DNA from 3 places in the Shinella sp. GW835-FHT14H05 genome. Region 3 is predicted to be linked to each of the others. Evidence: predicted binding sites of a transcription regulator. Region 3 holds the regulator's gene; each other region holds the start of a gene.

Region 1 (9,752 bases), 330 kb from region 3:
AGTAGTTGTTCTGGAACGGCTCCTGCTTGTCGAAGCGCGACTGGCCGTAGCCGCCGCGACCGTAACCGCCATAGGACTGTTCCACCTCGGCCACTTCCACATGCGCTTCCGGCAATTCGTCGAGGAAGCGGGAGGGGAGCGTCGATTGCCAGAGGCCGTGGATGCGGCGGTTGGAGACGAACCAGATGTGGCAGCGGCGTTTTGCACGCGTGATGCCGACATAGGCGAGGCGGCGTTCCTCCTCCAGGCCCGAGCGGCCGCCCTCGTCGAGCGCGCGCTGGTGCGGGAAGAGGCCTTCCTCCCAGCCGGGCAGGAAGACCGTCTCGAATTCGAGGCCCTTGGCCGAATGCAGCGTCATGATCGAGACGGCGTCGAGTTCGGCATTCTGCTCGGCATCCATGACCAGCGAAACGTGGTCGAGGAAGCCGCGCATCGATTCGAACGCTTCCATCGAGCGGATCAGTTCCTTGAGGTTGTCGAGGCGCCCCGGGCCTTCCGCCGACTTGTCGGCCTGCCACATGGCGGTATAGCCGCTCTCGTCGAGGATCTGCTCGGCAAGATCGGTGTGCGGCATGGTCTCCAGGAGCGACTGCCAGCGGCGGAAATCCGTGACGACGTCGAACAGCGCCTTGCGCGCCTTCGGCTTCAGCTCGTCGGTCTCGATGATGTCGGATGCGGCGGCGAGCATCGGTATGTCGCGGGCGCGGGCATAGTCGTGCAGGTTGCGGATCGTCGTGTCGCCGAGGCCGCGCTTCGGCGTGTTGACGATGCGCTCGAAGGCGAGGTCGTCGGCCGGCTGGCTGACCAGGCGGAAATAGGCCATGGCATCACGGATTTCGAGCCGCTCGTAGAAGCGCGGGCCGCCGATGACGCGGTAGTTGATGCCGAGCGTGACGAAACGGTCTTCGAACTCGCGCATCTGGAAGGAGGCGCGCACCAGGATCGCCATGTCGTTGAGCTTGTGCTGCTTGCGATGGAGCTGCTCGATTTCCTCGCCGACGGCACGCGCCTCTTCCTCGGAATCCCAGGCCGCATGCACGACGACCTTGTCGTCGTCGGGATCCTTGCGGTCGGTGAAGAGCGTCTTGCCCAGCCGGTCCTCGTTATGCGCGATCAGGTGGCCGGCAGCGCCCAGGATATGGGCCGTCGACCGGTAGTTGCGCTCCAGCTTGACGACGCGGGCGCCCGGGAAATCCTTCTCGAAGCGCAGGATGTTGTCCACCTCCGCGCCGCGCCAGCCGTAGATCGACTGGTCGTCGTCGCCCACACAGCAGACGTTCTGCGGCGTGCCCTTGGGGCGCTGGGCGAGCAGGCGCAGCCACATGTACTGGGCGGTGTTGGTGTCCTGGTATTCGTCGACGAGGATGTAGCGGAATTTCTGGTGATATTCGGCCAAGACATCCGGATTGGCGCGGAACAGGCGGATCGGGTGCAGCAGCAGGTCGCCGAAATCGCAGGCATTCAGCGTCTTCAGGCGATTCTGGTAGGCGATATAGAGTTCTCGGCCCTTGCCGTTGGCGAAGGCGCGCGCGTCGCCTTCCGGGATCTGCGCCGGGTCGAGGCCCTTGTTCTTCCAGCCGTCGATCATGCCGGCGAACTGCTTTGCCGGCCAGCGCTTGTCGTCGATGCCCTCGGCCTGGATGATCTGCTTGATCAGGCGCACCACATCGTCGGTGTCGAGGATGGAGAAATCGGAGCGCAGGCCGACGAGTTCGGCATGGCGACGCAGCAGCTTCACGCCGATCGAGTGAAACGTGCCGAGCCAGGGCATGCCCTCGACCGCGCCGCCGACGAGGAGGCCGATGCGCTCCTTCATCTCGCGCGCAGCCTTGTTGGTGAAGGTCACGGCCAGCATCTGGCTCGGATAGGCGCGGCCGGTGGCCAGGATATGGGCGATTCGGGTGGTTAGCACGCGCGTCTTGCCGGTGCCGGCGCCCGCGAGCACCAGCAGGGGACCGTCGAGCGTTTCCACCGCCTCACGCTGCTCCGGGTTGAGGCCGGAGAGGTAGTCGGGCGCGCGGTGGGCATCGCGGGCCGCCATGGCGCGCGCGGCGATACCGCCCGCCGGCTTTTCCTTTGGCGCCGGGGGCTTTCCGGAAAGCTGCGGGTCCTCGTCGAAGAAGGGAATGTCGTCGTAACCGCTGATCATGCGGCTCAATGTAGTGATTCGGTCTCGAAAGACCAGTTTTCCGTTCTGCTTTTATTCCGCGGGGAAAAACATTGGCCAGAAGATTGTGGAAAGCCGCGCCCTTCAGGGCGTGGCGCGGTCCGCATCGAACACGGCGTCCACGGGCAGCTGGAGGGCGGTCGCAAGCTGGTTCGTCTTGCCGGCAAGCGAGACGATGGCGAGCAGTTCCGCATATTGCGCATCTGTCATGCCCTTGGCCTTGGCCGCGGCCGTATGAGAATGGACGCAGTAGCTGCACCCGTTCGTCACCGAGACGGCGATATAGAGCATTTCCTTGACCAGCGGATCGAGCGTCGAGGGCGTCGCCATCACGGCCTTCACCTCCGCCCAGATGCGCTCCAGGAGCGCCGGGTCGAAGGCGAGGTAGCGCCACATATTGTTGACGAAATCGGATTTGCGGGTGGCGCGGATGTCGTCGAACACCGCCTTCACGCGCGGATCGGCTTCGATGTCTTCAGCGGGTTTGACGGTGCTCATGGTTCCTCCGGAAGAAAGGCCGGCGGGCAAGCCGCCGGCCAATGGGGTCAGGCCAGTGCGAACACGCGGGCAGGGCCGCCCGTGCCGCCGCGCACCTTTGGCGCGCCCACGATGAGGGTCGCGCCCTTGGCCGGAAGCTGGTCCAGATTGGCGGCCGCTTCAAGCCCCCAATGGCCCGAGGCAAGCCAGGAATAGTGCGTCGCGAAATCCGGCGAGATGCCGTAGTCGAGCGAGAGCGTATCGACCGCGATGCCCACGGCGCTGGAGTTTTCCGCCAGATACTGCACGGCTTCGACGTGGAAGCCGGGGAAGTGCATCTTGCCCTCGGCGTCCGCATTGCGGAACTTGTCGGTGCCCAGATGTTTGTCCCAGCCAGAGAGCAGCGCCACGCAGGCCTTTTCCGGCAGGTCGCCATTGGCGGCGATCCAGGCCTTGATGTCGTCCGGTGTCAGTTGCGCATCCGCGTTCGCCGCCGCCTTCTCGCGGATATCGATGACGGCGAGCGGCACGACGAGGTTGGAGACCGGGATTTCGGCCACCGACTTGCCATCCTCGGAAAAGTGCAGCGGCGCATCGACATGGGTGCCGGTGTGCTCGTTCACCCGCAGTTCGAAAAGATTGAACTTGTGTTCCTTGTAGTTGAACTTCTGCTCGCGCCAGAACTGCTGCTGCCCGAAGAAAGTCGGAAACTCCTCGTAAAGTTCATGGGTGAGGTCCGTCGCCTTGCTCGGCGCTTGCGCGAGCGCCGGGCTCAGCGCACCGGAGCTGGCTGCCGCCACAGTTGCGGCGCCCGCAGCGGCGGCACGGAAAAAGTTTCTTCTCGAAAGCATGCGGTTCTTGACGGTATCGATGACGCAGGCGTCGCACATGGTTCTTCCCCCTGTCGGTGAATGCGTTGATGAAACAATACTGAAATAAGGCTCGACCATACTGGCGCAAGAAAGCTATCACACGCACCGGATCGGTCCAGTCACGCGCATGCTCGGATAGGGGGTGGCGAGGGAAGATTTCTCCACCTTTTCTTACATTTCGGTAACAGAACAGACCGCCAATCTTACATTTCGGTAATGATCGTATTCTTTCATTGCCCGTTCATTTGCAAAGCGGGATACTTGGTCTATGTCGCACTGCAACAGGTGACGGTTCGCTTCCATCGGAGACAGATTGCATGCGGGTTTGGAAACAGCTCCTCATAAGCCTCGGCGTCATTTCGGCCGGGGTCTTGCTCTGGGGTCGCTTCGTGCCCGGGGCGAACGACATGCTGGAGGCCGCGGGCCTCCCCGGCACGCTCGTCGCAGCCATCGCGCCGGCCGGTGAAGGCCAGACCGAGGGGGGCCGCGAAGGCGGCCGCCGCGGCGGTTTCGGCGGTGGCCCGGTGCTCGTCGCCACCAAGCCCGTCGCCATGTCCGTCGTCAACGACCGGCTGAACGCCATCGGCGACGGCGAAGCGATCCGCACCGTCACGGTGACACCTTACGCCACCGGCAACCTCACCGAAGTGCTCGTCGAATCCGGCGACCGGGTGGAGCAGGGCCAGGTGATCGCCCGCCTCGACAGCGACGAGCAGCGCATTGCCGCCGACCAGGCGCGTGTGGCGCGCGAAAGCGCGCAGCAGAAGCTGAAGCGCGTCCAGAGCATCAAGTCCTCCATGAGCGTCGCCGAATTGCAGGATGCCGAGACCGCGCTGAAGGCGGCCGAACTGGTGTTGCAGAATGCCGAACTGACGCTGCGCCGCCGCGATATCACTGCGCCCTATGGCGGCGTGGTCGGCATCATCTCCGTCAATGCCGGCGATTACGTCACCACCACCACGGCGATCGCCCGCATCGACGACCGCTCGGAAATCCTCGTCGACTACTGGGTGCCGGAGCGGTTCGCGACGAGCATACGCGTCGGCGGCGACGTCTCGGCGACCGCGGTCGCGCGGCCGGGCGAAACCTTCAACGGCAAGGTACAGGCGATCGACAACCGCATCGACCAGGAGAGCCGGACGTTGCGCGTGCGTGCGCGCATCGAAAATCCCGAGGACCTGCTGCGCGCCGGCATGTCCTTCCAGGTGACCATGCAGTTTGCCGGCGATCTCTATCCGAGCGTCGATCCGCTCTCCGTGCAGTGGAGCGCCGAAGGCTCCTATGTCTGGCGCGTCAAGGGCGAGAAGGTCGAGCGTGTGCCGATCCACATCATCCAGCGCAACCCGGACAAGGTGCTCATCAAGGCCGAGATCGGCGAGGGCGACCAGATCGTCACCGAAGGCGTGCAGACGCTGCGGCCGGGCGGCGCGGTGCGCACTGCCGAGCAGGACGGCCAGGTGACGTCCTCCGTGACGGAGGGCACGTAATGTCGGGCGAGGGGAACGGCGTCAACGAATCCGGCAAGGCGGGCTTTACCGCGCTTTTCATTCGCCGGCCGATCTTCGCCCTCGTGCTCAACACGCTGATCGTCGTTGCCGGCCTCGCCGCCTTCAACGGCGTGGAAATCCGCGAACTTCCCTCCGTCGACCAGCCGGTCATCAGCGTTTCGACCGAATTTGACGGCGCTTCGCCCGAAACGGTCGACCGCGAACTGACGGATGTGATCGAAGGGGCGGTTTCGCGCGTCCAGGGCATCAAGGACATTTCCTCGCAGTCGTCCTTCGAGCGTAGCCGCGTCACCCTGCAATTCTCCGATACGACGGACGTCAACCAGGCGGCAAACGACGTGCGCGATGCGCTCGGCCGCGTGGCGAACCAGCTTCCCGATGGCGCAGACGAACCGCGCGTCGTGAAAGCCGATGCCGATAGCCAGCCGATCATGCGGCTCGCGCTGACCTCCGATACGCAATCGCTCGAAGACCTGACGCTGCTGGCCGAAAACGAGATTACCGACAGGCTCGCCTCGGTGGAAGGTGTTGCGGACGTTGCCGTTTATGGCGACCAGGAGAAGATTTTTCGCGTCGACGTCGATCAGTCGAAGCTTGCGGCGCGCGGCCTGACGGTCGCGGACCTGCGCAATGCGCTGGCGACCGCCGCCTTCGACGTGCCGGCCGGCTCGCTGAAGAGCCAGAGCCAGGACATTACGGTTCGTGCAACTGCGGACCTCGCGACCCCGGCCGATTTCGAGAACCTCATCATCAAGAACCGCGTGCGCCTCGGCGATGTCTCCATGGTGACGATGGGGCCGGACGAGGGTTCGACGGCGTTGCGCTCCAATGGGCGCCAGGGCATCGGGCTTGGCATCATCCGTCAGGCGCAATCGAACACGCTCGATATTTCCGCCGGCGTGAAGCAGATGGTGGCGCAGTTCGAGACCATTCTGCCCGAGGGCACCGAGATCAAGATCACCAGCGACGACGCGGTCTTCATCGATGGCGCGATCCACGAGGTGGAGATCGCGCTCGTCGTTGCCGTCGTGATCGTCACGCTCGTCATCTATCTCTTCCTGCTTGACTGGCGGGCGACGCTGATCCCCACGATCAGCATGCCGATCGCGCTGATCGGCACGATCGCCGCCATCTACATGGCCGGCTTCTCCGTCAACATCCTGACGCTGCTCGCCATCGTTCTGGCGACCGGACTGGTGGTGGACGACGCGATCGTGGTGCTGGAAAACATCGTGCGGCGGCGCGCGGAAGGCCTGAAGCCGCGTGCTGCGGCGATCCTCGGCACGCTGGAAGTGTTCTTCGCCGTCATCGCGACGACCGCCACGCTTGCCGCCGTCTTCATACCGCTCTCCTTCCTGCCGGGCCAGGCGGGGCGTCTCTTCCGCGAATTCGGTTTCGTGCTCGCCTTCGCCATCTTGCTTTCCTCCTTCGTGGCGCTGACGCTGTGCCCGATGCTCGCCTCACGCATGCTGACCAAGGATATGTCGCACGGGCATACGGGCTTTCTCGCCCGCATAGGCGGCGCCTGCTCGCGCTTCTATCGATCGACGCTCAACGCCTGCCTCGGCGCGCCGTTCATCGTCTTCGTCGTTGCGCTGCTCTTCACCGCCGCCGGTGCGACCTCCTTCTTCACCATCAAATCGGAGCTGACGCCAAGCGAAGACCGCTCGATGGTGATGCTGCGCGTGAACGCGCCGCAGGGCGTGTCGCTGGAATATGCGCAGGAGCAGATGAAGCTGATCGAAAACAAGCTTCGCCCGCTCTACGACAAGAGAGAGATCGTCAACATCTTCTCCATATCGGGGCAAGGCGGTTCCACGAACAGCGGCTTCATGGTGCTCACACTCGCTCAGTGGGACCAGCGCGACCGCACGCAGCAGCAGATCGTACAGGACATCAACCAGGCGGTCGGTTCCGTGCCCTCGGTGCGCGCCTTCGCCATGCAGCCGAACAGCCTCGGCATCCGCGGTGCCGGCAACGGCCTGCAGGTGGCGCTCGTCGGCAACGACTATACCAAGCTCGGCAATGCCGCCGCCGAGCTGGTGCGCAAGATCGAGGACAGCGGCCGCTTCCAGAACGTGCGGCTGAACTACGAGGCGAACCAGGCGCAGCTTTCGGTCACCGTCGACCGCGAACGCGCCGCCGATCTCGGCATCGACATTACCGGGCTTTCGGCCGCCTTGCAGGCCATGCTGGAGGGCACGAGCGTCGTCGACATCTACGTCGAGGGCCAAGCCTATCCCGTAAAGCTTTCCTCGACGACGCAGCCGATCAACGATCCGACGGATCTGGAAAACATCTTCCTCAAGACCGGCGACGGCAAGATCGTGCCGATGTCCTCCATCGCCTCGCTGGAGGAGCGCGCGGTCGCGCCCCAGCTGTCGCGCGAGCAGCAGTTGCGCGCCGTCTCGCTTTCGGCGGGTCTAAAGGATGGTCTGGCGCTCGGCGATGCATTGACGCTGGTGCAGGACATGGCGGAGCCGCTGCTGCCGGAAGGCTCGCGCCTGATGCCGATGGCGGAAGCCGCCACGCTTCAGGAAAATTCGGGTGGCCTCTTCGTCACCTTCGGCTTTGCCATCGTCATCATTTTTCTGGTGCTCGCCGCGCAGTTCGAGAGTTTTGTCAGCGCCGTGATCATCATGGTGACGGTGCCGCTCGGGTTGGCTTGCGCCGTCTTTGCGATGATCCTGACGGGCACGACGCTCAACATCTACAGCCAGATCGGGCTCGTGCTGCTCGTGGGCATCATGGCGAAGAACGGCATCCTGATCGTTGAATTCGCCAACCAGCTCCGTGACCGCGGCCAGGATGTGCGCAGCGCCATCGAGGACGCCGCCAATATCCGCCTGCGCCCGGTGCTGATGACGATGATCGCCACCGTCGTCGGCGCGGTGCCTCTGGTGCTGGCGAGCGGTGCGGGTGCTGAAGCGCGCATCTCGCTCGGCTGGGTGCTGGTCGGCGGTCTCGGTCTCGCCACGGTCGTCACGCTCTACCTGACGCCCGTCGCCTATCTGGTGATCGCCCGCTATACCAGCCCGCATGCGGACGAGGAAAAACGCCTTGCCGCCGAATTGCAGCATGCCGATGCCCTCGCCAAGGCCGGCGACGGCGCCCTGCCGCAGGCGGCGGAGTGAGTCTCTACGGCCATGACCTGATATTGCGGCTGGACAGCCGGGCGCCAATTTGCTGAGTAAACCCGCACAGGCAGTGAGGGGGAAACGATGGCATTGACGGATATCAGGAGCGGCGCGCGCAATGAGGCGGGCATCGCCGAGGCGCTGGCACGGCTCGCCGATCGTTTTGGCCCGCGTTTCCAGACCGGAGAGGCGATCCGCGTCCAGCACGCGCACACCACCACCTATATCCCCGCCCAGCTTCCCGACGGCGTCGTCTTTGTCGAGACTGCCGAGGAGGTGAAGGCGGTCGTGGCACTCTGCGCGGAACTGAAGGTGCCGGTCATTCCCTTCGGTACGGGCTCCTCGCTGGAGGGGCAGGTCAATGCGCCGAACGGCGGCATTTCCATCGATTTCAACAATATGAAGCGCGTGCTCGAAGTGAATGCCGAGGATCTCGACTGCACCGTCGAGCCCGGCATCACCCGCGAGGAGCTGAACACCTACCTGCGCGATACCGGCCTGTTCTTCCCGATCGATCCTGGCGCGAACGCCTCGATCGGCGGCATGGCCTCGACGCGCGCCTCCGGCACGAACGCCGTGCGCTACGGCACGATGAAGGACAATGTGCTGGCCGTCACCGTCGTCACCGCGACCGGCGAGGAAATCCGCACCGCCCGGCGTGCGCGAAAATCCTCCGCGGGCTACGATCTCACGCGCCTCTTCGTTGGCGCCGAGGGCACGCTCGGTGTGCTCACTTCCATCACGCTGCGCCTCCAGGGCATTCCCGCGGTCATCGCCGGCGGCATCTGCGGTTTCCCGACGCTAAAGGATGCCTGCGACGCGGTGATCATGACGATCCAGCTCGGCATTCCCGTCGCCCGCATCGAGCTCGTCAACACGTTGCAGATCAAGGCCTGCAACGCCTATTCGGGCCTGACGCTGCCGGAACAGCCGACGCTTTTCGTCGAGTTCCACGGCAATGCGGAAAGCGTGCGCCTGCAATCGGAGGAGTTCGGTGCGATCGCGGCGGATTTCGGCGGTGGCGAATTCCAATGGACCGCGGATGCCGAGGAGCGCGCGAAACTCTGGAAGGCGCGGCACAATGTCTATTGGGCGGCGAAGGCGCTGCGGCCGGGTTATGCCGTCATCGCGACGGATGTCTGCGTGCCGATCTCGCGGCTGGCCGATTGCGTGGCCGATACCGAGGCCGATATCGAGGAACATGGGCTGCTTGCGCCGATCGTCGGCCATGCGGGCGACGGCAATTTCCATGTCAGCCTCGTCTTCGACGACAAGGATCCGGCGCATGTCGAACAGGTGGAGGCTTTCGTCGGCCGGCTCAATGCGCGCGCGCTCGCCATGGATGGCACCTGCACGGGCGAACACGGAATCGGCCAGGGCAAGCAGGCTTTCCTGCCGGGGGAGCTCGGCGGGTCGGTTCTGGTCATGCAACAGATCAAGCGGGCGCTCGATCCGGACAACATTCTGAACCCTGGCAAGATTTTTTCGACCCTCTCGGACGATTAGACGTTATCCTTATGTGGTTGAAGGAAATTCGAGGCATGCGGCGTGCTTTCTAGGATCATGCTCTTCGTTGGCGGCCTGGTGGTCG
Region 2 (9,752 bases), on a different contig from region 3:
CTCGGGCAATACGGGCATCGCGCTCGCCTTCGCCGCCGCCGCCAAGGGCTATCGCCTCATCCTCACCATGCCGGAGACCATGTCCGTCGAGCGCCGCAAGATGCTGGCGCTGCTCGGCGCCGAACTGGTGCTGACCGAGGGGCCGAAGGGCATGAAGGGCGCGATCGCGAAAGCCGAGGAACTGGCCGCCAGCATTCCGGACGCCATCATTCCCCAGCAGTTCGAAAACCCGGCCAACCCGGAAATTCACCGCAAGACGACGGCCGAAGAGATCTGGAACGACACGGAGGGCGCGGTCGACATCCTCGTTTCCGGCATCGGCACCGGCGGCACGATCACCGGCGCCGGCCAGGTGCTGAAGGCGAAGAAACCCGGATTCAAAGTCATCGCAGTGGAGCCGGCCGACAGCCCGGTTCTTTCCGGCGGCAATCCCGGCCCGCACAAGATCCAGGGCATCGGTGCCGGTTTTGCCCCGGCGATCCTCGATACCTCGGTCTATGACGAGGTCGTTCCGGTCACCAATGACGAGGCCTTCGAAAATGCCCGCCTCGTTGCGCGGCTCGAAGGCGTGCCGGTCGGCATCTCGTCCGGTGCGGCACTGGCCGCCGCCGTCAAGGTGGGCAGCCGTCCGGAAAATGCCGGCAAGACCATCGTCGTCATCATCCCCTCCTTCGCCGAACGCTATCTTTCGACTGCGCTTTTCGAAGGCCTCGGCGGCTGAGATCGGGCGGCCCGTTGCGCCAGCGCGCGGCGGGCCTTTCCCATACGGGACAGCATGATCCATCACCTCTCCCTCGGCGTTTCGGATATTGTGCGCGCAGCCGCCTTCTATGACGCCGCGCTCGCGCCGCTCGGCTGTGGACGGGTCTGGTCGGATATCCGGCCCGGCGAACCGGACCAGGCCGTCGGCTACGGACCGCCCGGCGGCGGCGACAAGCTCGCCCTCAAGGAGCATGGCGATGCCGCCGTGGCACCGGGCACCGGCTTCCATGTCGCCTTTGCCGCGCCGGACCGGCAGGCCGTGGATGCTTTCCATCAGGCAGCCCTCGCCGCCGGCGGGCGCGACAATGGAGCCCCGGGGCTTCGGCCCGATTATGGATCAACCTATTATGCTGCCTTCGTCATCGATCCAGACGGGCACCGGATCGAAGCGGTCTTTAAGGGTCCGGCCTAGTATCAGCGGACGGCTGGCGTTGATTCCGCCCCCGCCGCGCAATCACGCCGTTGCCGCCATTCGATCCCCGACAATGCGATAAGAAATTGCTTCCGCCAGGTGGATGCGGCCGACGATTGCGGCTTCGTCGAGATCGGCCAGCGTGCGGGCCACCTTGAGGATGCGGTGGTAGCCGCGGGCGGAGAAGCGCATCTTTTCCGCGGCGTCGCGCAGGAGCTGGAGGCCGCCGGGATCGGGTTCGGCGACCTTTTCGACGAGCGCCGTCGAGGCGCGCGCATTGCTCGTCACGCCGCCCATGCCGAGACGGGCGAAACGGTCGATCTGCAAGGCCCGGGCGCGGGCGACGCGGCGGGCGACGGTTGCACTCGCCTCGGCCGCCATCGGGCGGATGAGGTCCGTGGCGGAGACGGCGGGCACGTCGATGCGGATATCGATGCGGTCCATCAGCGGGCCGGAGACGCGGGCCTGGTACTCGCTCATGCAGCGCGGGCCGCGGGCGCATTGGCGGCCGGGTTCTCCCGCCATGCCACAGCGGCAGGGATTCATGGCGGCGACGAGCTGGACGGCGGCGGGGTAGCTGACGCGATGGTTGGCGCGCGCGATGATGCATGCGCCGGTTTCGAGCGGCTGGCGAAGCGCATCGAGCGCCTGCGGCGAGAATTCCGGCAGTTCGTCGAGGAAGAGCACGCCATTATGGGCAAGCGAGGCCTCTCCCGGCCGTGCCCGGGCGCCGCCGCCGACGAGGGCGGCCATGGTGGCGGAGTGGTGCGGCGTGCGGAAGGGCCGACGGTCCGACAGGCGTCCGCCGGAGAGCTGGCCGGCGATGGAGTGGATCATCGAGACTTCGAGGAGCTCCGCCGGCGAGAGCGGCGGCAGGATGGCGGCAAGGCGGGCGGCGAGCATGGACTTTCCCGAACCGGGCGGGCCGACCATCAGGAGATTGTGGTTGCCGGCGGCCGCCACTTCCAGCGCCCGCTTGGCGCTTTCCTGGCCGCGGATATCGGCGAGATCCGGCAGGTCGCCGGCCGGCGCGCGGATCGCCGGGGCGGGGCGCGAGAGGACCTGCGTGCCCTTGAAATGATTGACCAGCGCGATGAGGCTGCGCGGCGCGAGAATATCAAGCCCGCCGCCGGCCCAGGCGGCTTCCGCGCCGTTTTCCGCCGGGCAGATCACGCCCTTGCCGAGCGCATTGGCGCCCATGGCGGCAGGCAGCGCGCCGGCGACTGCGGCAATCGTGCCGTCCAAGTTAAGTTCGCCGATGACGACATAATCGTCCAGCGCATCGCCCGGCAGGGCGCCGAGCGCCACCATGAGGCCGAGCGCGATGGCGAGGTCGTAATGGCTGCCCTCTTTCGGCAGATCGGCGGGCGCGAGATTGACCGTCACCCGCTTCGGCGGCAGCGAGAGGCCGGAGGCGTGCAGGGCTGCCTGCACCCGCTCACGGCTTTCGGCGACCGCCTTGTCCGCCAGGCCGACGATCTGCATGCCGACCTTGCCGGGCGCCACCATGACCTGGACATCCACGGGCACGCCTTCGATGCCCTGAAACGCAATCGTGCTGACCCGCGCCACCATGATGGACTCCGCTCGCCCTGGCCGAAAACGACCCTCGCAACCGCCCCTGGGTTGCAGCTGGAAATCTGGCATGGAATTCGGAATGAAACAAGAACAATTATAGAACTTGCGCAAAGATTTTCCGCGTGCTGGTTGTGCACGGTTGCATTTGCGGAACGAAGGCGGGACGTTCGCGAACGGAACGCCCCGCGCGCACCATTAGCGCTTCTTTTCGATAGCATCCCAGAGCAGGGCGGCGATGTCGGCGCCGCCGAATTTCTTCACTTCGCGGATGCCGGTGGGCGAGGTCACGTTGATCTCGGTCATGTAGTCGCCGATGACGTCGATGCCGACCAGCAGGAAGCCGCGCTCGCGCAGCGCGGGGCCGATGCGGGCGCAGATTTCCTTTTCGCGCGCCGTCAGCTCCGTCGGCTCGGGGCGGCCGCCGGCATGCATGTTGGAGCGGGCATCGTGTTCGGCGGGCACGCGGTTGATGGCGCCGACGGGCTCGCCATCGACGAGGATGATGCGCTTGTCGCCCTTGCGCACGTCCGGCAGGTATTGCTGGGCGATGAAGGGTTCGCGGAACATCTGCCCGAACATTTCCAGGAGCGACGAGAGGTTGCGGTCGTCCTTCGTCGAATGGAAGACGCTGGCGCCGCCATTGCCGTAGAGCGGCTTCAGGATCATGTCGCCCATCTCGTCGCGGAAGCGGCGGATTTCGACCGGATCACGGGTGATCAGCGTTGCCGGCATCAGGTCGGCGAATTCGGTGACGAAAATCTTTTCCGGCGAGTTGCGCACCCAGGCGGGGTCGTTGACGACGAGCGTCTTGGGGTGGATGCGCTCCAGCAGGTGCGTCGACGTGATGTAGGACATGTCGAAGGGCGGGTCCTGGCGCAGCAGCACCACGTCCATGGTCGAGAGATCGATGCGCTCCGGGGCGCCGAGCGTGTAGTGGTCGCCCTTGACGTCGCGCAGTTCCATCGGCTCGACGGTGGCGTAGACCGTGCCGTCGCGCAGGCTGAGACGATCCGGCGTGTAGTGGAAGAGCTTGTAGCCGCGGTTTTGCGCCTCGATGCTCATGGCGAAGGTGGAATCGCCGGCGATATTGATGGTCGACACATGGTCCATCTGGACCGCGACGTTCTTGATCTTTGCCATGAAAAGTCCCCTCAGGAATGCCCGACACATTTAAGGTGCCCGAGGGGCGAGCGCAACGGGCGCGCGTCGCTCAGGCGAAACCGTCGATGCGGCAGGTGATGAGGTCGTGGTCGGAAAGCGGCCGGCCGGCCGGCGAGAGCGAGGAGACGATGCGCGTATCGGAGACCGCAAGGCCGCGCGACAGGAACCAGTCGAGCTTCATCGAGCGTTCGGGCCAGCGGGTGATGAGGCTGGGGCGCGTCGTCATGACGTCGAGCGGGCCGCCGTGGCGGGTAAAGCCGCGCTCGGCGGCGCGGGCGAACAGGCCTTCCGCTTCGAAATCGCCGTCGGCGTGGTTGCCGGTGTTGAGATCGCCGCCGATGAGCATGGGGCGGCCGGGGAAGGCCTCCTCCAGCGCATCGATGAGGCCGACCATCTGGCGCTCGCGATAGGAGGCCGTGGTGGCGCTTTCGAAATGGGTGGAGGCCAGCACGAGCGGGCCGGATTCGGTGTTGATCACCGCGCCGATCGCCATGCGCTCGCCGAGCCGCGGCTGGTCGACCTCGCCCGTGAACCACAGGCGCTCGCCGGGAAGGCGCAGCAGGAAGGCTTCGTGCAGCGGCACGGTGGAAAGCAGACTGTTGCCATGCAGGCCGCGACGGTTGAACTGGTCCTTGCAGAATTCCAGTTCAGTATCGGAGCCGAGGCCGAGTTCGACGAATTCGACGCCGTAGAGATAGGCCATGCCGAGCTCTTCGGCGACTTCCGCCGTGGTGTGGCGCTGGCGGGTGCGGGCCATGCCGTCGTCCATCTCGGAGAGCAGCACGATCTCGGCACCGGTGGCACCCAGATGTTCGGCGCTTTCCATTGGAAACAGACAACGCTCCAGGTTCCAGGCGGCGACCGTGAAGGGGAAGGGCAGCGGCTCGGCGCGTTCGGCGCTGCCGCCGGCCTCCACCGCATTCATGCAGGCGAGATCGGCCATATGGGCGTCGTGCGCGGCGATGGATTTTTCGAGGCCGGCAATGGCGGCGCGTTCTACGCTGGTGGGAGCAGCCAGCCGGCCGACGGTTTCGCGGATCATGATGCGGCGACCTCCATGGCGGGAATGCTGGCTGCGACGGCGCCCTCGCCCACCCAGTCGATGCGCTGGCCGCTCTTGCTGTCGAAGAAGTGCAGCTTGGCCGTGGCGATGGAGAGCGAGGCGGTTTCCGGCAGCGGGATTTCGGAGGGGATGGCCGCGACGAGCGGCTGGTCGCCGACGACGCCGTGCACGAGGCGCTGCGAGCCCAGTTCCTCGACATAGTCGATGCGGAACGGCAGGTCGCCCTTTGCGCCGTCGTGGATATGCAGGTCTTCGGCGCGCAGGCCGACGGTCACCGCACCCTGCGTCGGCACCGTCGCGCCGAGATCGATGAGGGCGGGGCCGAGCGCGAGCTTGCTACCGTGCAGCTCGCCGGTGACGAGGTTCATGGCAGGCGAGCCGATGAAGCTCGCGACAAAGGTGGTGGCGGGGCGGTGGTAGACGTCGAGCGGGCGGCCGATCTGCTCGATTTTTCCGCCGGAAAGCACGACGAGCCGGTCGGCAAGCGTCATGGCTTCGAGCTGGTCGTGTGTGACGTAGATCGAGGTCGTGCCGACGCGGCGTTGCAGGCGCTTGATCTCGCCGCGCATGGAGACACGCAGCTTGGCGTCGAGGTTGGAGAGCGGCTCGTCGAAGAGGAAGGCCGAGGGCTTGCGCACGATGGCGCGGCCCATGGCGACGCGCTGGCGCTGGCCGCCGGAAAGCGCGCGCGGCTTGCGCTCCAGATAGGGCTGGAGTTCGAGCATGCGGGCGGCTTCCGCCACGCGGGCGTCGATCTCGGCCTTCGGCGTGCGGCGGTTTTTCAGGCCGTAGGCGAGGTTTTCGTAGACGGACATATGCGGGTAGAGCGCGTAGTTCTGGAAGACCATGGCGATGTCGCGGTCTGCCGGATCGATCTCGTTGACGACGCGGTCGCCGATCGTCACGCTGCCCTCGCTGATCGCCTCCAGCCCGGCGACCATGCGCAGCAGAGTCGACTTTCCGCAGCCGGACGGGCCGACCAGCACGATGAACTCGCCGTCGGCGATGTCGATCGAGACGGAGCTGACCGCGGTGACGCCGCCATTGTAGATCTTGGATACGTCCTTGATACCGATCGATGCCATGGGACAGGCTCCTTATTTGTCGCTTTCGGTGAGGCCCTTGATGAACCACCGCTGGAAGATCATCACGATCATCACCGGCGGCAGCATGGCGAGGATCGCCAGCGCAAAGGCCTCGTTATAGTCGGGAATGTTGGAGCCGACCCAGACGAGCAGGATCTGCTTGATGCCGCGCACCAGCGTGAAGAAGCGCTCGTCCGTGGTCATCAGCGTCGGCCAGAGATACTGGTTCCAGCCATAGACGAACATGATGATGAAGATCGCCGCGATCATGGTGCGCGACAGCGGCACGAGAATGTCGATGAAGAACTTGAACGGCCCGGCGCCGTCGATGCGCGCGGCCTCCAGCAATTCCTCCGGCACGGACTTGAAGAACTGGCGGAAGTAGAAGGTGCCGGTGGCGGACGCGAGCAGCGGCACGATGAGGCCGGTATAGGTGTTGGTGAGCGAAAGCTTGTTCATCACCTCGTAGGAGGGAAGGATGCGCACTTCGAGCGGCAGCAGCAGCGTCGTGAAGATCATCCAGAAGAACAGCGTGCCGAGCTTGAAGCGGAAATAGACGATGGCGTAGGCCGCCAGCATCGACAGGATGATCTTGCCGGCGGCAAAGCCGATGCCGAGGATAAGCGAGTTCCAGATCATGCGCGCGCCGGTGATTTCGCCGGTAAAGCCGCCCTTGCGCGTCAGCACGGTGTTGTAGGTCTCGGTGAAATAGCCGCCCCAGGTGAGAGACAGGCCGTTGCGATGAATGTCGGCCGCCTCGTGGGTGGAGGTCATGAAGGCGACCACCACGGGGGCCACCATGATGAAGACGCCGATCAGGAGAATGACGTGGTCGAACAAACGGGTGCGGTACATGGCGGGCGCCCTCTCAATTGTAATGGACGCGCCGCTCGATGAAGCGGAACTGGAAGATGGTGAGCACGAAGACGACGATCATCAGGATGACGGATTGCGCCGAGGAACCACCGAGGTCGTTGCCGCGGAAGCCATCCATGTAGACCTTGTAGACCAGCGTGATCGGGTTGTTGGCCGCCTTGTCCTTCACCATCACGTCGATGACGCCGAAGGTGTCGAACAGCGAATAGGTCATGTTGATGATGAGCAGGAAGAAGGCCGTCGGCGCGAGCAGCGGCAGCGTCATCGTCCAGAAACGGCGCATGCCGGAGCGGCAATCGATGGCGGCAGCCTCGCGGATCGAGACCGGAATGCCCTGCAGGCCGGACAGGATAAAGATGAAATTGTAGGGGATCTGCTTCCACACCGACACGATGATCATGGCGATTGCCGTGTCGTTGTAGTTGAGGCCGACCTTCATGTCCCAGCCGAAGAAGGCCGCGAGCTTCACCAGCGGGCCGATATGCTGGTCGAAGAACATCATGCCCATGAGGCCTGCAACCGGCGGGGCGATGGCATAGACCCAGATCAGCAGCGTCTTGTAGGTCGAGCTGCCCTTCAGCACCGCATCCGCCTTCACCGCAAGCAGCATGCCGATGCCCAGCGACAGGAAGGTGACGAGCACCGTGAAGAGCACCGTGAAGCGGGCGATCGACTGGTACTGCACGGAGCCCAGCGCATCGGAATAGTTGGAGAGGCCCACGAAGGTGGAGCCGAAGCCGAACGGGTCTTCGAGGTAGAAGGACGACTGGATCGCCTGCACGGACGGCCAGTAGAAGAACACGAAGATGATCGCCATCTGCGGCGCGATAAAGAGATAGGGCAGAGTGGGCGACGAGAATTGCACGCGCTTCATGGAGCCACCTTCATAGCGGCGTGCCGGGAGCAGGACGCCCCCGGCACGAATTTCAGCGGATGGCAGTATCAGCCGGCGGTCTTGGCGAAGCGGGCGAGCAGTTCGTTCGCTTCGGTCTCGATCGTCTTCAGGGCTTCCTCGACCGTGGTTTCACCGGCGAAGATGCGGCCGTATTCACGCTCCATGATCTCGCGGATCTGCGGGTAGAAGCCGAGGCGGTAACCCTTCGACCATTCACCCGACGGCAGCATGAGCTGCTGGATACCGACTTCGGCCGCCGGCTTCTCCTTGTAGTAGCCTTCGGACTTGGTGAGTTCGTAGGCAGCCGTGGTGATGGCGACGTAGCCGGTTGCCTCGTGGTAGAACTTCTGGATTTCCGGCGAGGTCAGGAACTGGAAGAAGTCGGCCGTGCACTTGTTTTCGGCTTCCGGCTTGCCGGACATCGCGAAGAGGGCAGCGCCGCCGATGAAGGTGTTGGTGCCAGCACCCTGGATGCTGTTCCAATAGGGCAGGAAGGTTGCCGAGAACGGCTTCTGCGCGGTCTTCTGGAGGCCGCCGAACGAGCCCGAGGAGCCGATCCAGAAGGCGGCCTTGCCTTCTTCGAAGAGCTTCTGGTTGTCGTTCCAGCCGGCGCCGTAATAGCCGAAGTAGCCTTCGTCAGCCCAGGCCTTGAGCTTGGTGAACATCATGACGAGGTTGGGGTCCGTCATGTTGATCTTGGTGTCGACGACCGTGTCGTAACCGTTGTTGTTCGTCGCGAACTGGATGTTGTGGCGCGAGAAGAAGTTTTCCGTGAACTGCCAGGTCAGCTGCGACTGGACGAGCGGCAGGTAGCCGGCTTCTTTGAGCTTCGGCGCGATCGCCTCGAACTCTTCCCAGGTCTTCGGGGCTTCGACACCGACCTTCTCAAGAGCTTCGGTGTTGACATACATGATCGGTGCCGAGGAGTTGAACGGCATGCCGACGAACTTGCCGTCCGGGGCGGCGTAGAAGTAGCGCACGCCCTCGATGAAGGCTTCGCGGTCGAACTTGTAGCCGGCACCGTTGATCAGGTCTTCAGCCGGGATGACGGCGCCAGGCGCGTTGATGATCGTCGCCGCACCGGCGTCGAAGACCTGGAGGATGTTCGGCTGCTCGCCCGAACGGAAGGCGGCGATGCCGGAAGCCAGCGCTTCTTCGTAAGTGCCCTTGGAAACCGGCGTCAGCGCGCAGGCCGACTGCGCAGCGTTGAACTTCTGGGCGACTTCGTTGATGACTTCGCCATTGCGGCCGGCCATGCCGTGCCACCAGGTGATGTTGGTGGCGGCCATCGAGGCCGAGGCGGAAACGGCGAGTGCGAAACCTGCGAGGGAAAGCGGCTTGAACATGGGTTGCTCCTCTTCACCGGATTTGGTGTGAGGGGTGCACTAATGAGCGACCGTGACGGGCGCGTTACGGTTTCGTGTCAGTTTCGTTACATTTTCCTTTTGCTCAGAACGCATCCACAAGGTGTTTGGGAAAACGCCAGGGCCGCACGGCGACGATGTCATAGCGCAAGGAGAGGCGATGGCCGTCCGGCTGGCGGGAAAGCCAGACTTCGCTCGCCACACGGATGCGGTTCTGGGTGGTTGCTGTAACGGCGAAGACGGCGCTGTCGACATCGCGCCGGGCTTTCACTTCGACGCAGACCACGAGATCGCCGCGCCGCGCGATGATGTCGATCTCGCCGAGCTTGGTACGGTAGCGGATGGCGCGGATGCGATAGCCCTTGGCCATCAGGTAGAGCGCGGCGATATATTCGGAGACATGTCCGCGGCGGAAGGCTTTGAGCCGGCTCGGATCCGCCGCCTTATCCCGCATCGCCACCCTTCAGGTCGATGAGGCGCTGGTAGAGATCGCGGCGCGGCAGGCCGGTCTGGCGCGCCGCCTCGGTCGCCGCCTTGCCAGCCGACATGTCCTTCA
Region 3 (9,752 bases):
CGGCAAGGCGGAAACGCTGAAGGACGGCATGGCGAAGGCAACCGAAGCCCTGGAAAGCGGTCGCGCCCGCACGGTGCTCGAACGCCTCGTTTCGGTTTCCAACGAAGGCCATGCGGAGTAGGATTGGCCATGACCGATATCCTGAAAACGATCGAAGCCTACAAACTGCAAGAAATCGCCGCCGCCAAGGCGCGCGTGGCCCCCGCCGAGCTTCGCGCCCAGATCCGCGACCAGGAGCCGCCGCGCGGCTTCTTCGCGAGCCTCAAGGCCAGAAAAGCCGCCGGCAGTTTCGGCCTGATCGCCGAAATCAAGAAGGCCAGCCCCTCCAAGGGCCTCATCCGCCCGGATTTCGATCCGCCGGCGCTCGCCAAGGCCTATGAGGCCGGCGGCGCCGCTTGCCTCTCGGTGCTGACGGACACGCCGAGCTTCCAGGGCGCGCCCGAATTCCTCACCGCCGCCCGCCAGGCCTGCGCGCTGCCGGCGCTGCGCAAAGACTTCATGTTCGACAGCTACCAGGTGCTGGAAGCCCGCGCCTGGGGCGCCGACTGCATCCTCATCATCATGGCGTCCCTCAGCGACGACGATGCGAAGATGCTGGAGGACGCCGCCTTTTCGCTCGGTATGGACGTGCTGATCGAAGTGCACGACGAACCGGAGATGGAACGGGCGCTCAGGCTGAAATCCAAGCTCGTCGGCATCAACAACCGCAACCTGCGGACCTTCGAGGTCGATCTCGCGGTGTCGGAAAAGCTCGCCGGCATGGTGCCCGACGACCGCCTGCTCGTCGGCGAAAGCGGCATCTTCACCCATGCGGATTGTGAACGCCTCGGCAAGGTCGGCATCTCCACCTTCCTCGTCGGCGAAAGCCTGATGCGCAAGGAGGACGTGGCCGCCGCGACCCGCGAACTGCTGACCGGCTCCGCCGGCATGCTGGCGGCCGAATGATGGCCGAAAAGGCCGCCACGCTGACCCATATCGATGCCTCCGGTGAAGCCAACATGGTGGATGTCGGCGACAAGGCCGAAACGGTGCGCATCGCGGTTGCCGAAGGCTTCATCCGGATGGCGCCCGCGACCCTCGATCTCATCCTCAAGGGCGATGCCAAGAAGGGCGACGTGATCGGCACGGCCCGCCTTGCCGGCATCATGGCCGCCAAGCAGACGTCGAGCCTTATCCCGCTCTGCCACCCGCTGATGCTCACCAAGGTCGCCGTCGAAATCCGCGAGGACCGTACCCTGCCCGGCCTGCGCGTCGAGGCCATGGCGAAGCTCACCGGCCGCACCGGCGTCGAAATGGAGGCGCTCACCGCCGTCAGCGTCGCCTGCCTCACCATCTACGACATGGCGAAAGCCGCCGACCGCGAGATGGAGATCGGCGGCATCCGGCTCGTCGAAAAATCCGGCGGCCGCTCCGGCGACTACAAGCGGGCAAACGCCTGATGTCGCTCCTCCCCGTCGCCGACGCCCTCGACCGCCTGCTTTCCCGGCCCAAGCCGACACAGCGGACAGAGACGGTTTCGCTGCATGACGCGCAAGGCCGCGTCCTCGCCGAAGACATCGCCGCGCGCCTGACCCAGCCGCCTTTCGACAATTCCGCCATGGACGGCTACGCCGTCCGCCACGCGGATATCGCTACACTCGGCGCCATCCTCAAGGTCGTCGGCCTCTCCTCCGCCGGTCACGCCTTCGAAGGCTCTGCCGGCCCGGGCGAGGCCGTGCGCATTTTCACCGGCGCGCCCTTGCCCTCCTTCGCCGATACCGTGCTTTTGCAGGAAGACGCGGAAAAGCTGGAAGACGGCCGCATCCGCACGACCTTCCTCACTCCAAAAGGCCGCCATGTGCGCCCACGCGGACAGGATTTTTCCGAAGGCGAGACCGTGCTGAAGGCCGGCGCCGTGCTCGATGCCGGCCGCCTGACCGTCGCCGCTGCGATGAACCATCCGGCGCTAACAGTCTACGCCCGCCCCCGCGTCGCGGTGCTTGCGACAGGCGACGAGCTCGTCCCGCCCGGAACGCCGCCCGGCGCCAGCCAGATCATCGCGTCCAACACCTATGGCGTTTCGGCGCTCGCGCGGGCGGCCGGCGCGGAGGTGATCGACCTCGGGATCGTCGGCGACGACAAGCAGGCGATTCTGGAAGCCGTGCGAAACGCCCTGGCGCTCGATATCGACGTGCTCGTGACGCTCGGCGGCGCCTCCGTCGGCGATTTCGACCTCGTGCAGCCGGTGCTCGGCGAGGCCGGCATGGAGCTCGATTTCTGGCGAATCGCCATGCGGCCGGGAAAGCCGCTGATGGTCGGCCGGCTGGGGGATATCCAGGTGCTGGGCCTGCCCGGCAACCCGGTCTCAAGCCTCGTCTGCTCGCTGCTCTTCCTGGAGCCGCTGGTGCGCCGCCTCGCCCGCCTGCCCGCAAAAAACCGCCGGCACCCGGCCATCGCCGCCGTGCCGCTCAAGGAAAACGACCAGCGGCAGGATTATGTCCGCGCCCGCATCGTCCGGGGACCGGCCGGCGACCTGCGCGTCACCCCCTTCGGCAAGCAGGATTCCTCGATGATGAAGGTCTTCGCCGAATCGGAAGGCTTGCTGATCCGACCGCCAAACGCCCCGGCCGTTCCCCAAGGCGATCTCTGCGAAGTACTTCTCCTGCGCGAACCCTCCGTCTGAACAATATTATTATTTCCAAGGCCTTGCGGAACACATATGGAACAGATAGTGTCTGTTCTGGATTTGTTTCACGATTCTGGATTGTTTCAAGATTCTCGGTGGAGGGGCCATGCTCACGCGGAAACAACAGGAACTTCTCCTGTTCATTCATGAACGGATGAAGGAGTCCGGTATTCCTCCCTCGTTTGACGAGATGAAGGATGCGCTCGATCTCGCATCCAAGTCCGGCATCCATCGCCTCATCACGGCACTGGAGGAGCGCGGCTTCATCCGCCGCCTGCCCAACCGGGCGCGGGCACTGGAAGTGATCAAGCTTCCCGAAGCCTATTCGCCAAGCCTCCAGCCGCGCCGCGGCTTTTCGCCGGCCGTCATCGAAGGCAGCCGCGGCAAGCAGCCCGTGCCGGCCGCCCCCGTACAGCGCACGCCGCAAGCGGACATGTCGTTGTCGGTCTCCGTGCCGGTCATGGGACGCATCGCCGCCGGTGTTCCGATCTCCGCCATCCAGAACAACACCCACGAGATCATGGTGCCGGCCGAGATGGTCGGCAACGGCGATCATTATGCGCTGGAGGTCAAGGGCGACTCGATGATCGAGGCCGGCATCCTCGACGGCGACACCGTGATCATCCGCAACGCCACCACCGCCAATCCGGGCGAGATCATCGTGGCGCTCGTCGACGACGAGGAAGCGACGCTTAAGCGTTTCCGCCGCAAGGGCGCCTCCATTGCGCTCGAAGCCGCAAACCCGGCCTACGAGACCCGCATTTTCGGGCCGGACCGCGTCAAGATCCAGGGCAAGCTCGTCGGCCTCATTCGCCGCTATCATTGAGCGCCGTCTCGGCCTCGAAGGTGCCGCTACGCCAATCATAGGTGCGGTGGCGAGACCAGGGCCGGTCGAGGGTTTCGATGGCGGGGGTGATCTCGGCGTCGGAAAGTGTTGAAGCGGCCTTTTCGGCGTCGGGCTGGATTTCCAGTGCGCCCGTGCGCCGCAAATGGCGGGCCGTCATCAGCCGGGCTCCGGAGCGGCATTCCTCCAGCCGCAGGGCTTGGGACACGACGACGAGGTCGGCAGCATCGCAGGCGGTTCCGAGGAAGGCGAGGTCTTCCAGCGTGACGATCCGCCAACCGCTCGGCGAAACAGCGGCGCAGAATGCCTTTGTTTCGCAGATGAAGCCCCTGCCCTTTCCTGCGGCCTCCAGGGCGGATGCCATGGCGGCCTTCGCCCTCTGCCGATCCGCCTTGTGGCGCGGCTTCCTCTGCTTTTCAGTCCCTTCAGCGGTTTCACCGACCTCCTCTACCGTCAGCCCTTCGCTCTTGCGCATCTCCGGCTTGATGAGATCGCCGAGCCGCAGCGCGCGGCGCCATTGCGCATAGATGAAATCCGGCGGCCTTGCGCGGTTCGTTGCAACGGTGTCGCCGCGCCGGATCGCCACGAGACGGCCGTCTTCCGAGACCAGCACTTCCGGCGCGCGGCGTTCGTCCGGCCAGCAGGCGATGACGATCCCGAGCATGACGAGCAGCGTGCCGGCATGGCGCAGCCGGGTGCGCAGGATGCAGGCCAGGCCGCCGCCGAGGCCGATTAGCAGGAAAGCGGACTGCGGAATTTGACCGGTGACGATTTCGCCTTTCCAGCTTGCGACCCACATCGAAAGCGCGATCATCCATTCGATGCCCTTGCCCATGATCGCGAAGGGGATGGCATCGAGGCCGAACGGCATCAGCAGCACTGCGATGAGGCCAAAGGGCATGACGATCGTGCTGATCACCGGCATCGCCAGAAGATTGCCGGCGAGGCCATAGGCGGGGATGCGGTGAAAATGGCCGATGGAATAGATCAGCGTGGAAAAACCGCCGATCAACGAGGAGAGCATGAGCCCGCCGAAGAAACGGCCGAGCGAGCCGCCGAACAGTTGCAACGGCCCTCCCCGGCTTTCCCGCCGCATCGGCCGCTCGCGCCAGGCCGCGTAGCCCGCGACAAGCCCGAGCGTCGCCGCATAGGACATCTGGAAACCTGGATTGGTGACGGCAGATGGCGTCACCAGCAGGATGAGGATCGCCGAAAGCGCGACATTGCGCAGGCTGATGGCCGATCGCCCGAAGAGCACGGCGACAAGCATGACGCAGATCATGATCCACGATCGCACGGCCGACAGCGCGCCGCCCGAGACGAGGATATAGAGCGTCACCATGATGAGCGCGCCGGCCGCGGCGATCTTCTTGGCCGGATATCGCTCGGAAAACCCCGGGATCAGCGCCATCAGCATGCGCGCGCCGACGAGGAAGGTGCCGGCGGCGAGCACCATGTTGAGCCCTGAAATGGCCAATACATGGGCAAGCCCCGCCTGCCGCAGCGCTTCGACCGTGTCCGCGCCGATCGCCCGCTGTTCCGCCGTCACCAGTGCCGCGGCGATCGCCCCGGCATCGCCGCCGATGCGGCCCCGAATATGCTCGGTCAGGTTGTTGCGCCAGCGCGCGATCTCCTGCCGGACCCGGCCTTCCAGCCCCGCCTCACCGGTCGCAACACCTTTGGGCGCACTGTAAAAATAGCCGACGGCGCCGGTGCCAGCGAAATAGGCATCGAAGGCGAAATCGTTGAGGCCGGCCAAGGCCGGGCCGGACGGGGGCCCGAGGCGCGCACGCCCCGTTATGCCTGCGCCGATCGCGATCGGTTCATGACGACTGCGGGCAAGCAGCGTGACGACGCCGGGTGGCCGCTTCAGCACCGGATCGCGCGTCGCCTCAAGCGCGATACGGTAGCGGATCGCCCCGCGCTCGTCGCTTTCGCGGGACAGCACCCGGCCGCTGATCTGCGTGGTGACCGGCGTATCGAGGATGACGGTGTCAAGCCGGCTGCTTTCCACGGCCGCAAGCAGCATGCCCACGGGAACGAGAAAAGCGGCACCCGCGGCGAGCGCCACCCAGTCCTCCCGATACCGCAGCTGCCAGGCAGGCCAGAACGTAACGCTGGCAAGAAGCAGCAGGGCATAAATTGGCGGATCGGTGGCGGCGGCAAACCACAGGGCGGCTCCGATGCCGAGAAAGACCGGCACGAACAGGAAGAAGTGGCCGTGCGCCCGCTCCTCGGCAAAGGCGGCATCGATTCTCTGGCCGGCAAGGCTTTCCCGAACCCGACCGGCGTAGCGCGCATAGGCGACAAGTGCGGCCTTGCGACGAGGCACTGGCAGAGCCGGTATCGGCAGCGAATCGCCAGCCGGCGCGACGCCCCAGGCCTCTGCCTCGCGCGCCGCCTGCTTCTCCGCGATGTCGATCCTGGCCATGCACTCGGCCCCGCCGGTTCCCCAGGCGATTATGCAACCCGCCGCAAGAATATTCAATCAAAAGTAGGGTGAATTAATAATAAGCCAAACAGAAAGCATGCGCCCTCCGCAACACGAAAACCACCCTCAGAAGTTGCTTGCAACTTGCCGGAAAGGGTAGATATTGCGTTGCCGGAAAGCCCGTTATCGCAATGCACAATTTGCCTTTGGTATCGCTTGGCAGCGCATCGTAAATGGGCTAGCAAAACGAGCATGTTCATGGTTGCGGCACGAAACTGTGCCACCATTTGAAACAACGGAGGATCGTTATGACAGGAACAATCGCGGATGTATCGTTCGGTGGCAAGTCGGTCGAGCTGCCGACGCGATCCGGCACGATCGGTCCCGATGTGATCGACATCGGCACGCTGTACAAGAATACCGGCGCCTTCACCTACGATCCCGGCTTCACCTCCACCGCCTCGTGCGAATCGAAGATCACCTATATCGACGGCGACGAAGGCGTGCTTCTGCACCGCGGCTACCCGATCGAGCAGCTTGCCGAACACGGCGACTTCCTCGAAGTCTGCTACCTTCTGTTGTACGGCGAACTGCCGACCAAGACCCAGAAGGACGACTTCGACTACCGCGTCACGCACCACACCATGGTGCACGAGCAGATGAGCCGCTTCTTCACCGGCTTCCGCCGCGATGCGCATCCGATGGCCGTCATGTGCGGCTGTGTCGGCGCGCTGTCGGCCTTCTACCACGACTCGACCGACATCACCGATCCGCACCAGCGCATGGTCGCCTCGCTGCGCATGATCGCCAAGATGCCGACGATCGCCGCCATGGCCTACAAGTACCATATCGGCCAGCCCTTCGTTTACCCGAAGAACGACCTCGACTACGCCTCGAACTTCCTGCGCATGTGTTTTGCCGTACCCTGCGAGGACTATGTGGTGAACCCGGTTCTGGCCCGCGCCATGGACCGCATCTTCATCCTGCATGCCGACCATGAGCAGAATGCCTCGACGTCGACTGTTCGCCTCGCCGGCTCTTCGGGCGCCAACCCGTTCGCCTGCATCGCGGCCGGCATCGCCTGCCTCTGGGGCCCGGCGCATGGCGGCGCCAACGAAGCGGCGCTGAACATGCTGGCCGAAATCGGCTCGGTCGAGCGCATTCCGGAATATGTCGCCAAGGCCAAGGACAAGAACGACCCGTTCCGCCTGATGGGCTTCGGCCACCGCGTCTACAAGAACTACGACCCGCGCGCACGCATCATGCAGAAGACGACGCACGAGGTTCTCGGCGAGCTCGGCATCAAGGACGATCCGATGCTGGAAGTCGCGATGGAACTCGAGCGCATCGCGCTGACGGACGAGTATTTCATCGAGAAGAAGCTCTATCCGAACATCGACTTCTACTCCGGCATCACGCTGAAGGCGCTGGGCTTCCCCACCACCATGTTCACCGTGCTCTTCGCGCTCGCCCGCACGGTCGGCTGGATCGCCCAGTGGAACGAGATGATCGAAGACCCGGAACAGCGCATCGGCCGCCCGCGCCAGCTCTATATCGGCGAACCGAAGCGCGATTACCTGCCGGTTTCCAAGCGCTGATTTTTCGGCAGAACCACATGAAAAAGCCCGGTCAGTTTCGACCGGGCTTTTTTGTTGCGAGGAGATCGAGGATGACGGCCGCGCCGGTCTCGCCGGGCGGGCGCTCGGTCTGCATGCGCTCGTAGACGAGGTCATATCCCTCCAGCATGGCGCGGCGCTCGATCGTGTCGGCGGAAAGCCGCTCGAACCAGCGCGTGAGCGCACCGGGACGCACCATGTCGTTCAGGTATTCCGGCACGACGGCATAGTCGGCGATGATGTTCGGGATCGCCGCGGTCCAGACCCGAATCCGCCCGAGATAGAGGTTCGCCAGCCAGTCGAGCCGGTAGGTGGAGATGACCGGGACGCGGGCGAGCGCAAGCTCCAGGATGACCGTGCCGGATGCCGCGATCGCGGCATCGGCCTCGGCAAAGGCCTGCCATTTTTCAGCGGTGGAGAGGGTGATTTGCGGCTTCACCGGCCAGTCGGCCGTCAGCTTGCGCACAAGCGCCTCCTGCCGCGGCAGGGTCGGCAGCAGGAAACGCGTGCCGGGCGTGCGGGCGGTCAACTCCCGGGCGGCCTCGCCGAAGGCCGGCAGCAGGCGGCTGATTTCAGTGCTGCGTGAGCCGGGAAGCAGCAGGCAGACGAGTTCGCTGCGCGCCGGCTGGGCGAGCCTTGCGGCGCGCACGCGCTGGATATCGGGATCGCCGATCAGCCGATGGCCGACATAGGTGGTCGCGGGGCCGCCGAGGCGCGCCATCACGGCGGGCTCGAAGGGCAGCAACGCGAGCACATGGTCGACATAGGCGCGCATGCGCGGCGCACGCTCTTCCTTCCAGGCCCACACACTCGGGCAGACATAGTTGACGACCGGCAGGTCCGGCAGCGCCTTGCTCACGCGGCGCGCGACGCGGTGGGTGAAATCCGGGCTATCGATGATGACGAGCATGTCCGGGCGCGCGGCGATGATGGCTTCCGCTGTCTGGCGGATGCGGCGCAGCAGCGACGGCAGGCGCTTCAACACTTGCGAAATGCCCATGATGGAGAGTTCAGAGAAGTCGAACAGCGATTGAAGCCCCTGCGCCTGCAGCGCCTCGCCGCCGACGCCGATAAGGTCGATTTCGCCGGCATGGGCCTTGCGCAGGGCCGCGATCAGGTCGCCGCCGAGGAGATCGCCGGACACTTCGCCGGCGATGATGCCGATTTTCAAGGGTCTTTCCGTCATCGCCGCACCTCCGTCCGTTCCGGCACGATGCCTATGACGAAGAGGCCGTGCGCATCCGCCTCGGCCACCAGCGCCGCACGCTCCAGCACCAGCGAGCGCCCGGCCTCCACCGCAATGCCGGCAAGCCCGGCGGCATGGGCGCGGCGCAGGGTTTCGACGCCAATGGACGGCAGGTCGGCGCGCAGGTCCTGTTCCGGCTTGCAGAGCTTTACCAGCACGCCCTTGCGGCGGACGGAGATGCGGCCGGCGGCGCGCAGGCCCGCCACGCGCTCCAGCATCGCATCCGTGCCCTCCGCACCCTCCAGCGCCACGACACGGCCGCCAAGCGCGACGGCGCCCTGCCCCACGTCAAGCCGGCCGAGCGCAAGCGCCGCGGCAGCGGCGGCGGCAATGTCGGCTCTGGCGGCCTCATCCGGCGCGACGGCGCCGAGCGGGCCTTCGCTGCCGAGAAGGTCGGGCACGATGTCCTGCGCGCCGACGACACGCACGCCCTCGGCCTCGATCAGGCGGATGACCATCTTCAGCACGGTATCGTCGCCGCCCTTCAGCAGCGTACGCACGACGGACGGTAGCGCCGTCAGCGCCTTCAGCGGTGCGCGAATATCGCGCCATTCCGGGCGGCGGCGCACGGAGCCGGACAACACGGCGCGGCCGATGCCCTCAGCGCGAAAGGCCGCGCCGATGCCAGCATAGTTGCCGATCGAGATTACCTGATGGTCGAAGCCGGACCAGTCCTGCATGGACTCGTCGGTGAGGGCCAGAATGTAGGGGTTTTCGCCGCGCGCGCGCGCCGCGTCCGCGACGTAGCGCGGCAGCAGGCCGCCGCCGGCGATGATGGCCAGCCGGTCGCGCGCGAGGGGCCGGCCGTCCGCCATGCCGCTCAGCCCTTGCCGCGGTTCGGCGAGGAGAGCGCGCGGTCGCTGTCGGCAGCGATGAAATCAAGGATGTGCATGACCGGCACGCAATCGGCATATTCATCGCGGATCGCGGCGGCATTGACGCGGATGGAA

What was found. The regulator LexA, encoded in region 3, represses DNA repair genes until DNA is damaged. The targets are predictions, from matches to a motif close to TGTTCNNNNTGTGTTCNG.
Region 1: the regulator LexA is predicted to act here: its motif matches at 2,191-2,208, upstream of AC1Q6Z_RS05520 (ATP-dependent helicase).
Region 2: the regulator LexA is predicted to act here: its motif matches at 2,839-2,856, upstream of AC1Q6Z_RS15580 (YifB family Mg chelatase-like AAA ATPase).

The regions. Positions count from the first base shown of each region.
Region 1 is NZ_JBXAFY010000001.1:1,124,143-1,133,894, forward strand. Features, by position in the region: gene AC1Q6Z_RS05520 (ATP-dependent helicase) at 1-2,149, opposite strand, end outside; gene AC1Q6Z_RS05525 (carboxymuconolactone decarboxylase family protein) at 2,252-2,665, opposite strand; gene AC1Q6Z_RS05530 (cyclase family protein) at 2,713-3,534, opposite strand; gene AC1Q6Z_RS05535 (efflux RND transporter periplasmic adaptor subunit) at 3,834-5,003, shown strand; gene AC1Q6Z_RS05540 (efflux RND transporter permease subunit) at 5,003-8,158, shown strand; gene AC1Q6Z_RS05545 (FAD-binding oxidoreductase) at 8,246-9,667, shown strand; gene AC1Q6Z_RS05550 (AsmA family protein) at 9,725-9,752, shown strand, end outside.
Region 2 is NZ_JBXAFY010000004.1:209,078-218,829, forward strand. Features, by position in the region: gene cysK (cysteine synthase A) at 1-721, shown strand, start outside; gene AC1Q6Z_RS15575 (VOC family protein) at 776-1,174, shown strand; gene AC1Q6Z_RS15580 (YifB family Mg chelatase-like AAA ATPase) at 1,217-2,749, opposite strand; gene gshB (glutathione synthase) at 2,948-3,892, opposite strand; gene AC1Q6Z_RS15590 (endonuclease/exonuclease/phosphatase family protein) at 3,963-4,955, opposite strand; gene AC1Q6Z_RS15595 (sn-glycerol-3-phosphate import ATP-binding protein UgpC) at 4,952-6,061, opposite strand; gene ugpE (sn-glycerol-3-phosphate ABC transporter permease UgpE) at 6,074-6,916, opposite strand; gene AC1Q6Z_RS15605 (ABC transporter permease subunit) at 6,930-7,811, opposite strand; gene AC1Q6Z_RS15610 (extracellular solute-binding protein) at 7,880-9,178, opposite strand; gene AC1Q6Z_RS15615 (YraN family protein) at 9,282-9,650, opposite strand; gene rsmI (16S rRNA (cytidine(1402)-2'-O)-methyltransferase) at 9,640-9,752, opposite strand, start outside.
Region 3 is NZ_JBXAFY010000001.1:1,450,603-1,460,354, reverse strand. Features, by position in the region: gene trpD (anthranilate phosphoribosyltransferase) at 1-121, shown strand, start outside; gene trpC (indole-3-glycerol phosphate synthase TrpC) at 130-945, shown strand; gene moaC (cyclic pyranopterin monophosphate synthase MoaC) at 945-1,439, shown strand; gene AC1Q6Z_RS07125 (molybdopterin molybdotransferase MoeA) at 1,439-2,662, shown strand; gene lexA (transcriptional repressor LexA) at 2,772-3,491, shown strand; gene AC1Q6Z_RS07115 (ComEC/Rec2 family competence protein) at 3,472-5,940, opposite strand; gene gltA (citrate synthase) at 6,249-7,538, shown strand; gene lpxB (lipid-A-disaccharide synthase) at 7,570-8,742, opposite strand; gene AC1Q6Z_RS07100 (LpxI family protein) at 8,739-9,617, opposite strand; gene lpxA (acyl-ACP--UDP-N-acetylglucosamine O-acyltransferase) at 9,623-9,752, opposite strand, start outside.